DNA from 2 places in the Acidovorax sp. SRI_002 genome. Region 2 is predicted to be linked to the other one. Evidence: predicted binding sites of a transcription regulator. Region 2 holds the regulator's gene; the other holds the start of a gene.

Region 1 (5,360 bases), on a different contig from region 2:
CACGCCAAATGGCTGGAAAGTCAGGACAAGGCCAAGAAGATTGCGAACAAGTTCCTGGAAGGCGAGGAAGACTCTGACAACCCTGTGGTGCGCAACATCGTCAAGCGCCTGGACAGCTACCGCGAGCTGTTCGCGCACGTGGCGCGCCAGCTGGAGGCCAGCGGCTATGACACGGCCACGATTGCCAACCGCATGAGCGGCAAGGCCGTGGCCGAGTTTGCCGAGGCCGACAAGCTGATGGCGGAGCTTGATTCCGTGCTACGCGCCGAGGTGGCCAAGTCGGTGGAGCAGCAGGGCGAGGTGTCTGACCAGACCAAGTGGCTGTTTGTGCTGGCCGTGCTGATCACCGTGGTGGTGGTGGTGCCCACCACGCTGATGAACATGAACTCCATCTGCCGCCCGTTGGAAGACGCACGCAGGATGGCGCAGGCGATTGCGGGGGGCGACCTCTCGCAGCACATTGCGGCCGAGGGCAAGGATGAAGTGGCCGACCTGCAGCGCGCTCTGCGCGACATGCAGCAGGGCCTGGGCGCGCTGGTGGCGCAGGTGCGCGATGCCAGCGGCAACATCGCCACAGCCAGCCAGGAGATTGCCACGGGCAACCAGGACCTGTCGCAGCGCACCGAGCAGACGGCCAGCAACGCCCAGGAGGCCGTGTCTTCGCTGTCGCAGCTGACCGCCACGGTGCAGCAGACGGCGTCGTCGTCGCAGATGGCGAACCAGTTGGCGGCCTCGGCCTCGCAGATGGCCACGCACGGCGGTGGCGTGGTGCAGCAGGCCGTGGCCAGCATGCACGAGATCTCCACCTCCAGCCGCAAGATCGGCGACATCATCGGCCTGATCGACTCGATTGCGTTCCAGACCAACATCCTCGCGCTGAACGCTGCCGTCGAGGCCGCCCGCGCGGGGGAACAGGGCCGGGGCTTTGCGGTGGTGGCCAGCGAAGTGCGCAGCCTGGCGCAGCGCTCTGCCGCAGCAGCCAGCGACATCAAGGGGTTGATCCAGAACAGCGTGACGGCCGTGGACGGTGGCGTGCGCCACGTGGAAGAAGCGGGCACGGCCATGAAGGACATCGTGAGCAGTGTGCAGCGCGTGGGCGACATCATTGGCGAGATCACGGCAGCGGCGTCCGAGCAGTCGGCCGGCATCGGCCAGGTGAATGGCTCGGTGGGCGAGATCGACCGCATGACGCAGCAGAACGCGGCGTTGGTGGAAGAGTCCGCCGCTGCCGCCGAATCACTTCGCGAGCAGGCCGCGCGGCTGTCGCAGGTGGTGCAGCAGTTCCATCTGGCCGACGACCAGCATTCCGTCGGCGTGCGGCAGACCGTCGCCCTACAGCACGGTACATCCATGGCGCTGGCGGCTCCATCCGTCCAGGGTGTTGACCTTGATTCGGCCATCAAGGCCCATGCGCAGTGGCGCACCAAGTTGCGCGATGCCGCCAAGAAGCATCAGCAGCTTGATGCCGACACGATCAGGCGCGATGACTGCTGCGAGCTGGGTCGTTGGCTGCATGGCAAAGGACAGGGGTCATATGGCGCCTTGCCTGCCTTCCAGTCATTGGTGGACAAGCACCGCGACTTCCATGAAGTGGCAGGCGCCATTGCCCAAACCATCAACCGGGGCAACTACGCGGACGCCGAGCAGGCATTGGCGGGCAATACCCCGTTCTCGCAGGCCTCCAGCGCGGTCGGTGCCGCCATCATCCAGTTGCGCAACAGCCTTTGAGGATCGGGTATCAGGGCCGCAGCTGACGGACCGGATGATCCTGGCCTCGGATGGGTGAGGCGTCTTGGGGCCCCCGGCGTGGCAGCCCCGGTATCTCTTGATCTGCGTCAGGCGGTGTAGGCGCGCATCGTGGCAATCTTGAAACCCCGTATCACCCTGGGGAGTGCACCATGCCGTCGATCAGCCTGCGGACCATTCGCGAAGAGCATGCGTCGCTTGCGGCGGTGCTCCATTCCTTGCGCCTGATGCTGGACCAGGGCCCGGGCGATGCGCCTGCCGCGTTCTTTGACGTGATGCGGGCCATGCTGTTCTACATCGACGAGTTTCCCGAAAGGCAGCACCACCCCAAAGAGTCGCAGTGGCTTTTCCCCAAAGTGGCCGAGCGCGCGCCCCAGGCCGCTGAGGCCATTGCGCAGCTGGAGCGCGACCACGAAGGTGGCGAGGCAGCGGTGCGGGAGCTGCAGCACCTGCTGCTGGGCTGGGAGCTGATGGGTGATGGCCGCCGCGAGGCCTTCGCCGACGCGCTGCAGCGCTATGTGCGCTTTTACCTGGAGCACATGCGCACCGAGGAAACCGTGGTCCTGCCGGCGGCGCAGGAGTGCCTGCAGCCCGGTGATTGGGTGGCCATTGATGCGGCCTTTGCCAGCAACACCAACCCGCTGGCCCCGGGCAAGCCGCGCGATGCGGCGTATGACCGGTTGTTCACCCGGATCGTGATGCGGGCGCCCAGCCCGATAGGGCTTGGAAGCCCCCCCTGAGTCGCCTGCGGCGCCTTCCCCCTCAAGGGGGACGCCGCCAGCGTGGCGGGGCGGCCCTTGCGCGGCGGCCCTGGCTTGGGGCGCGCCGGTATCCACCGTTGTGTGGCGAGACTGCCGCTTGGTGGACAGGGCTGTTCAGCCCGCTGCCAAGGCTGGATAGTCGGTGTACCCCTCAGCACCGCCTCCGTACAGCGTCGCGCGGTTGATTTCGTTCAGCGGGGCGTTGCTCTCCAGGCGCGCCACCAGGTCGGGGTTGGCGATGAAGGGGCGGCCAAAGGCAACAATGTCGGCACCGTGGGCCAGGGCGGTATCGGCCAGCTCGCGGGTGTAGGCGTTGTTGACCATCCAGGCGCCCTTGCCACCGGCTGCGCGGTAGGCGGCCTTGAGGGCGGCGTAGTCGAAGGGGCGGCCTTTCACCTCGCGCGGGCCGCCGGTGGCGCCTTCGATGACGTGGATGTAGGCCAGGCCCAGTGGGCCAAGGTGGCGCACCACGTGGTCGAACAGGGGCTGGGGGTCGGCGTCCACGATGTCGTTGGCGGGGGTGACGGGCGACAGGCGGATGCCGGTGCGGCCACCGCCGATTTCCTCGACGATGGCGCGGGTCACTTCCAGCAGCAGACGGGCGCGGTTGGCAATGCTGCCGCCGTAGTCGTCGGTGCGCTGGTTGGCACCGGTCTTGAGGAACTGGTCGATCAGGTAGCCGTTGGCCGCGTGGATCTCCACACCGTCAAAGCCCGACGCAATGGCGTTGCGCGCGGCGTGGCGGTAGTCCTGCACGATGCCGGGGATCTCTTCGGCATCGAGCGCGCGGGGCATGGAGGTGGGTGTGAAGGTGGGCACGCCGTCCTTGATGAGCACGGTCTTGGTGTTGGCCTGCACGGCCGAGGGCGCCACGGGTGCTGCGTTGCCGGGTTGCAGGTCGGTGTGCGACACACGGCCCACGTGCCACAGCTGCACCACGATCTTGCCGCCGGCGTCATGCACGGCGCGGGTCACCTTCTTCCAGCCATCCAGCTGCTCGGTGCCGTACAGACCGGGCACATCGGCATAGCCCTGGGCTTGTGGGCTGATGGCCGTGGCCTCGGAAATGATGAGGCCGGCACTGGCGCGCTGCGCGTAGTAGGTGGCAACCAGGTCGGTGGGGATGGCCTCGGGCGAGCGGTTGCGCGTCAGGGGCGCCATGGCAATGCGGTTGGCCAGCTGAAGGTCGCCCGCGCGGGTGGGTTCAAACAAAGAGGTCATGGTGAGGGTGTCCTGAGGGGCTGTGTGCAAGAAAAGCAGCCATTCAGCTTAATGCTGCAGCGCAAAACGTGCAGCACACTTGCGTCAACAAGGGCACAGGTTTTGTGTTAGCCCGGTCCTCTGACTGTCGTGCCAGCGGCGCGGGGGCCGTTGCACGAGAATGGACCGCCATGCCCTTGCCACCGCCTTCCGCATCGTTTTCCGTCTCCCCGTTGCGCAGCCTGTGGCTGGCCGTGGCCTTGTCGATGGGTGCGGCCATCTCGCTGGGTATCACGCGGTTTGCCTATGCCTTGTTGTTGCCGCCCATGCGTGAGGACCTGGGCTGGTCGTACACGCTGGCGGGCGGCATGAACACGGTGAACGCGCTGGGCTATCTGCTGGGGGCTCTTGCCACGCCATTGCTGTTGAGGCGCGTGGCCCCGGGGACGGTGCTGGTGGCAGGTGCGGTGATGGCCACGGTGTTCATGGGCCTGAGCGGATTTTTCACGCAGGCAGCGCCCCTGCTGGTGCAGCGCCTGCTGGCCGGTGGTGCCAGTGCGCTGGTGTTCATTGCGGGGGGCCTGCTGGCGGCACGGCTCGGCGCCCAGGTGCCGGGGCGCAGCGGTTTGCTGCTGGGCCTGTACTACGGCGGCACGGGCTGGGGCATCAGCCTGTCGGCCTGGCTGGTGCCTGCGGTGCTGGGCGTGGCGCCTGCGCCGCACAGCTGGACCTGGGCGTGGTGGGTGCTGGCGCTGGCCTGCATGGCGGCCACGGCGGTGCTGCTGTGGCCTGCGCGGGCGTTGAACGGGCTGGCTGCACCCGTGGCCGCCGCGCCCGGGACCACACCGGAGGCTGCAGTGCCCGACCGCGTGCGCTGGCGGGCGCTGGCCCCTGCGCTGTTGGGTTATGGCCTGTTTGGCGTGGGCTACATCGGCTATATGACGTTTGTGGTGGCGCTGCTGCGCGAGCAGGGCCGGGGTGCGGGCGAGGTGACGCTGTTCTACGCCCTGCTGGGTCTGGCGGTGGTGTTGTCGTCACGTATCTGGGCTGGGTTGCTGGACCGCAGCCGGGGCGGGGAGGCACTGGCGCGGCTCAATGCGCTGCTGGGCGTGGCCACCATCCTGCCCGCCATCACGGGCGCGTGGCCGGTGGTGCTGGCCTCGGGGCTGCTGTTTGGCGGGGTGTTCCTGTCGGTGGTGGCATCGACCACGGCGCTGGTGCGGCACAACCTGCCGCAGGCGCTGTGGGCCAGCGGCATCAGCGCGTTCACCATCGTGTTTGCGGCGGGGCAGATCGTGGGGCCCACGGTGGTGGGCTGGATTGCCGATGGCCCTGGAGGCCTGGCGCGCGGGCTGGTGTTCTCCGCCTGCGCGTTGTGGGTGGGGGCGCTGGTGGCGTGGCGGCAGAAGCCGCTGTAGCGCAACTGGGGTTTTGGCCGCGCGTCGAGCTACGTGCTCCCAATCGATACTGGCGCGGCCTAGACCAGAAACGCCGAGCAAGGGCCGCCCCGCAGCGAGGGTGTTGTCCCGCTGCCCGCGTAGCGAGAGCGGGGGGAAGGCGCGCAGCGCCTCAGGGGGGTGTCCCTATTTCAGCAAGCCTTCTGCCTTCATGGCCGCCTGCACCGCAGGCCGGGCTCCTACGCGCTCACGGTAG
Region 2 (5,360 bases):
GCTATATGCGCGAACAGGTGTGCAAATACATGTGTCCCTATGCGCGCTTTCAGAGCGCCATGTTCGACAAGGACACGCTGATCGTTACCTACGACCCAGAACGCGGTGAGCAGCGTGGGCCGCGCAAGAAGAACATCGACTACAAGGCCCAGGGGTTGGGCGATTGCATTGACTGCTCGCTGTGTGTGCAGGTGTGCCCTGTGGGCATCGACATTCGCAAGGGCTTGCAGTACGAATGCATCGGCTGTGGCCTGTGCGTGGACGCCTGCAATACCGTGATGGACAAGATGCAGTATCCGCGCGGGCTCATCCGGTTTTCTACGCAGAATGGCGTGGCCAAACGGTGGAGTCAGTCGCAGATCCTGCGCCGTGTGCTGCGGCCACGAGTGCTGATATACAGCGCGGTTCTGGTGGCCCTGTGCGTAGGCATGATGGCCAGCCTTGTCACACGCACGCCTTTGAAGGTGGATGTGGTGCGTGATCGGGCGGCGCTGTCGCGCATCGTGGCGGGTGGAAAGCTGGAGAACATCTACCGCCTGCAGATCATGAACGCCACTGAAGGCCCCCAGCGCTATCGCATCAGTGTGCGTGGCCTTGAAGGGCTGGAAGTCGCTTCTGATGCCGAGGTGGACATCGGTGCGGCGGAGTCCCGGTGGGTGGCCGTCCGTCTGCAGATACCCTATGGATCAGCCCCTTCAGGATCACATGCCGTGCAGTTCGATGTGCAGGCCTTGGGCGCGGACGCCCATGTGAGCGAGAAATCCGTGTTTCTGGTGCCGCGATAACGCAGCGCGCGCCCGGGTGCAAGACCTTCGCGGGTCTTGCTTTGAGCAAGATAATTTTTGAGGAGTAAGCACCATGCCATCCAGTTCCGCCCTCGGCACTGCCCCTTCTGCCGCTGCACCCTGGTGGAGGTTTGGCCATGTGTGGCTGATCATCGCCGGTCCCGTGATCGTGATCATTGCAGGGTTTGTGACCCTGTGGCTCGCGATATCGCGCCCCGACCCTGTGGTCGCGGAAGATTATTACCGCCAGGGCATCGAGATCAACAAGACACTGGCCACCCCAGAAAAAAGCCTGTTGCCAGCCATGAAGGGCCGCAACCACGCTGCCACCCCGGTCCAGGACCAGCCGCGCTGAACCCACCTGGCCGGGCAGCATGCCTGCACGGCCTTACCAGGAGACAAACCAATGTGGATGCAACGCGTGATGTGGATTGCCTGGCCGGCCTTTTTGATGGCCGGTGTGATGGAAATGCTGGTTTTTGCGATGGTGGATCCGCAAGACCTGCACTGGTTTGGGCAGCCGTTGGCATTGTCACGGCAGGGCGTGTACACGCTGGCCTTTTTTGCGTTCTGGATGATCACGATGGCATCCAGCGCGTTGACCACGCTGCTGGCCATGTCACCGTTTGAACTTAACCGTTGCCCGGTTCCCGAAGGCGAGCGTCCCGATGACTGCCGCAAGACATCATCGTGCCCTTGAGCGGTAGTGCCACCTATTGGCAAAGGTAATGTGGTAAGGACTGCCAGGATGGCAGACGACAGCAGGTTCAGTGGCAGGCTTGCTGGTTGTTCACGATGCGCTTGAGGGCCTCGGTCTCCAGGATGCGCACATGGCGCTGCTTGACCTCGACAATGCCTTCTTCCACGAACTTGGAGAAGGTGCGGCTCACGGTTTCGAGCTTGAGGCCCAGGTAGCTACCGATCTCTTCGCGGGTCATGCGCAGCACGAGCTCGGACTGCGAGAACCCCCGGGCGTGCAGGCGCTGAACCAGGTTGAGCAGGAACGCGGCCAGGCGCTCCTCAGCGCGCATGCTGCCCAGGAGCAGCATCACGCCATGCTCGCGGACAATCTCGCGGCTCATGATCTTGTGCACATGGTGCTGCAATGCGGTGACTTCGCGGGACAGTTCTTCGATGCGGTCAAACGGCATGACGCAGACTTCCGCGTCTTCCAGGGCCACCGCATCGCAGGTGTGGTGGTCATTCACGATGCCATCAAGGCCGATGATCTCGCCTGCCATCTGAAAACCCGTGACCTGGTCACGCCCGTCTTCGGTGGCTACACATGTTTTGAAGAAGCCGGTTCGAATGGCATAGAGCGAGGTGAAGGATTCGCCGTTGCGGAAAAGGGTTCCACCGCGTTTGATCTTGCGGCGAACGGCAACGACCTCGTCAATGCGTTGCAGCTGTTCCTCGCTCAGCCCCACCGGCATGCACAGCTCGCGCAGGTTGCAGTTGGAGCAGGCGACTTTGATGGTGAGCGGGTTCATAGGCACAGAGGCTGGGTAAGGTTTGAGCATATCGCCCCATATGCCTAACAGGCTGGGCCTTTGGGTGCGGGTGGGCGACTGATGTGCATCAAATTGTCGCTGTTCGTCCCGGCCCATCACTTGATGCAGGTCAAGGACGTGGAGTGCAGCTTACGGCACAGTCGAAGTGTACGCAAGGAATTTGCCCATGACCGCTGTTTCGCCCGAGCTGCTGCGCCGTTTCGACGTGCCAGGGCCCCGTTATACCTCTTACCCAACAGCTGACCGTTTCGTCGAGGCCTTTGGGCAGGACGACTACGCGCTTGCCTTGGAGCAGCGCAGGCTGGGCTCCATGACGAAGGCCTTGCCGCTGTCTTTGTACGTGCACATCCCCTTTTGCGAGTCCCTGTGTTACTACTGCGCATGCAACAAGATCATCACCAAACACCATGATCGGGCAGAGGTGTACTTGCGGTATTTGAGCCGCGAGATTGACTTGCACACAGCACACTGCGGCACGGGGCAGGTGGTGAGCCAGCTTCACCTGGGTGGTGGCACGCCCACTTTTTTATCGGACGAGGGCTTGCGGGAGCTGATGGGCATGCTCAAACGCAGCTTTTCGTTGGCGCCGGGCGGGGAGTATTCGATTGAGGTGGACCCTCGCACCGTCAATGCGGACCGCCTTGCAGTGCTGGCGGAACTGGGGTTCAACCGACTGAGCTTTGGGGTGCAGGATTTCGATCCCGAGGTTCAAAAGGCTGTTCACCGCATACAGCCTGCCGAGCAGGTGTTTTCGCTGGTGGAGTCCGCACGTTCGCTGGGTTTTGAATCCATCAATGTGGATTTGATCTACGGCCTGCCTCGGCAGACGCCAGAGTCGTTTGACCGCACGCTGGCCCAGGTTACGCAGCTGCGGCCTGACCGTATCGCGTTGTACGCGTATGCCCATCTGCCAGAACGTTTCAAGCCTCAGCGCCGTATTGTTTCGGCCGAGTTGCCAGCGGCTGCAGGCAAGGTGTCGATGCTCTCCCGTTCGCTGGACGCCTTCATGGATGCTGGGTACGTGTATGTGGGCATGGACCACTTTGCATTGCCTGAGGATGCATTGGCAGTCGCCAAGCGCCAGGGGCGTCTGCACCGCAACTTCCAGGGCTACAGTACGCAACCTGATTGCGACCTGATCGGCCTGGGTGTGTCTGCGATTGGCCGTGTCGGAGCCACCTACAGCCAAAATGCCAAGACCCTGGATGAGTATTACGATTTTCTGAACCAGGGGCGCCTGCCCGTCGTTCGTGGGTTGGCCCTGACGCGCGACGATCTCGTGCGCCGCGCGGTCATCATGGCCTTGATGTGCCAAGGCGAGCTGTTGTTTGAGCCCATGGAGCAAGCGTGGTTGATCGACTTTCGCCACTACTTCTCTGCGGAGCTGGCGCAACTGGAAACCATGGCCGAGCAGGGGCTTGTGGTGGTGCGGCCCGATGGGGTCGAGGTCACTGCCATGGGCTGGTTCTTTGTGCGTGGCATTGCCATGGTCTTTGACCGTTACCTGCAGGCTGACCGCAACCGCGCCCGTTTTTCGCGCATCATCTGATCCTCATGATTGCTACGGTCGCCTCAACCGCCTTGCTGATGGGGCTCGTTGGCGGGTCCCATTGTTTGGCCATGTGTTCTGCGCCTTGTGGGGCATTGATCGGGCAGGGCGGTGTGGGCATGGCGTCCACAGCCGGTGGCGATGCGCAGCCACAGGCAACTCCCCCGACGGTGCAGACAGTGCAGTGGGTGCCCCGTGGCGGTGTCATTCGGCGCGCCGTCGCTTTTCATGCTGGCCGCTTGGCCGGGTACGCTGTGGCGGGTGGCTTGGCTGCATGGGCCATGGACAGCCTGGCATGGTTGACCCAGCAAACCGTGGCATTTCGCCCTGCGTGGACCCTGATGCATGTTGCGGTGATGGCGTGGGGTTTGATGATGGTGATCCAGGCGCGCCAGCCCCCGTGGGTAGAGCAGGCGGGCCGTACCGTATGGGCGCGTGTGCGGCCTCTGGTCAGTGCACCAGGCGGGGTTCTGGTTGCTGGTGGGCTTTGGGCCTTGATGCCCTGTGGCCTGCTCTACTCAGCGCTGCTCGTGGCTGCGCTGAGCGGAGGGCCTCTGGAAGGGGCGCTCAGCATGGCGCTTTTTGGCCTGGGCAGTGGTGTGTGGCTGGTGGGCGGGCCCTTGGTGTGGATTCGGCTGAAAGCAGGGGTCAATGCGAAACGTGCGGACTGGGGAACGCGCATCGCAGGAGGTTTGCTGTGCGCCGTGGCCAGCTGGGCACTCTGGATGGACCTGATCTACAAACCGTCGTTGTGGTGCCGCTAGCCAGCAGTTCCCCGATTTGCAAGCTGCGGTGCGACGGGGTTCGGGAGGCCTCGTAAATCCATGTCTATACAAGGGTGATCAACGCTTGCCCTTGGTGAGAAAGGCAAGTGTTGCCATGCCGCTGCGGCGCAGGCGCACTCCTTCGACAATACCCTCGATCTGGCGATAATCTGTGTAACTATTGGTGGCATTGACGTCGCCATGTTTCACACGCCTTGAAGTGAACTCCTCCATCCTCATCGACATCAGCCAACTGCGTGTCGGCATGTACATCCAGCTCGACGTGGGTTGGTTGCACCATCCGTTCCCGGTGAGCAGCTTTCGTGTGGCGGCAGCGGAGCAGATTGCCACCTTGCGTGAGCTGGGGCTCACCGAGGTGCGGTACTTTCCCAAAAAGAGCGATCCAGAACTGAGGGAACTCGTGCCTGCAGCCTGGAGTGTGCCGGAAATGAAGGCATCGTCTTCGAGTGCACCTGAGGCTGCGACAGCTACTGCCACGGTGGACCCAGAGGCGCAGCGCAGGCGTGAATTGCTGGAGGCCCAGAACCGGACGCTGGCGGCCTGCAATCAGCGGTTTGGGGAGGCCACGCGCCAATACCAGGCGCTGGAGCGTGTCGTCTCGGAGCACCCCGACCAGGCCCGTACCAAAGGCGAAACGCTGGTGTCAGGTTGCGTGGCCGAACTCCTGGAAAACGGTGATTCTGTCATCCGGCTGTTGTCGGAAGGGGTGGGCGAGCGCAATGCCCTGCAC

The links. The regulator FNR, encoded in region 2, switches genes on or off when oxygen is low (the NO sensors DNR and NnrR bind a similar motif). The targets are predictions, from matches to a motif close to TTGATNNNNATCAA.
Region 1: AC2YJX_RS09785 (hemerythrin domain-containing protein) is a predicted target of FNR. The motif match lies at 1,826-1,839, and genes of this name have one in related genera.

Annotation. Positions count from the first base shown of each region.
Region 1 is NZ_JBYCZW010000003.1:348,458-353,817, reverse strand. Features, by position in the region: partial or broken gene AC2YJX_RS09795 (methyl-accepting chemotaxis protein) at 1-1,296, shown strand, start outside; gene AC2YJX_RS09790 (CZB domain-containing protein) at 1,351-1,728, shown strand; gene AC2YJX_RS09785 (hemerythrin domain-containing protein) at 1,899-2,486, shown strand; gene AC2YJX_RS09780 (alkene reductase) at 2,622-3,728, opposite strand; gene AC2YJX_RS09775 (YbfB/YjiJ family MFS transporter) at 3,899-5,125, shown strand; gene gstA (glutathione transferase GstA) at 5,291-5,360, opposite strand, start outside.
Region 2 is NZ_JBYCZW010000005.1:119,850-125,209, reverse strand. Features, by position in the region: gene ccoG (cytochrome c oxidase accessory protein CcoG) at 1-785, shown strand, start outside; gene AC2YJX_RS14655 (FixH family protein) at 859-1,140, shown strand; gene AC2YJX_RS14650 (hypothetical protein) at 1,192-1,485, shown strand; gene fnr (fumarate/nitrate reduction transcriptional regulator Fnr) at 1,553-2,275, opposite strand; gene hemN (oxygen-independent coproporphyrinogen III oxidase) at 2,463-3,845, shown strand; gene AC2YJX_RS14635 (sulfite exporter TauE/SafE family protein) at 3,851-4,609, shown strand; gene AC2YJX_RS14630 (hypothetical protein) at 4,688-4,819, opposite strand; gene AC2YJX_RS14625 (HD-GYP domain-containing protein) at 4,830-5,360, shown strand, end outside.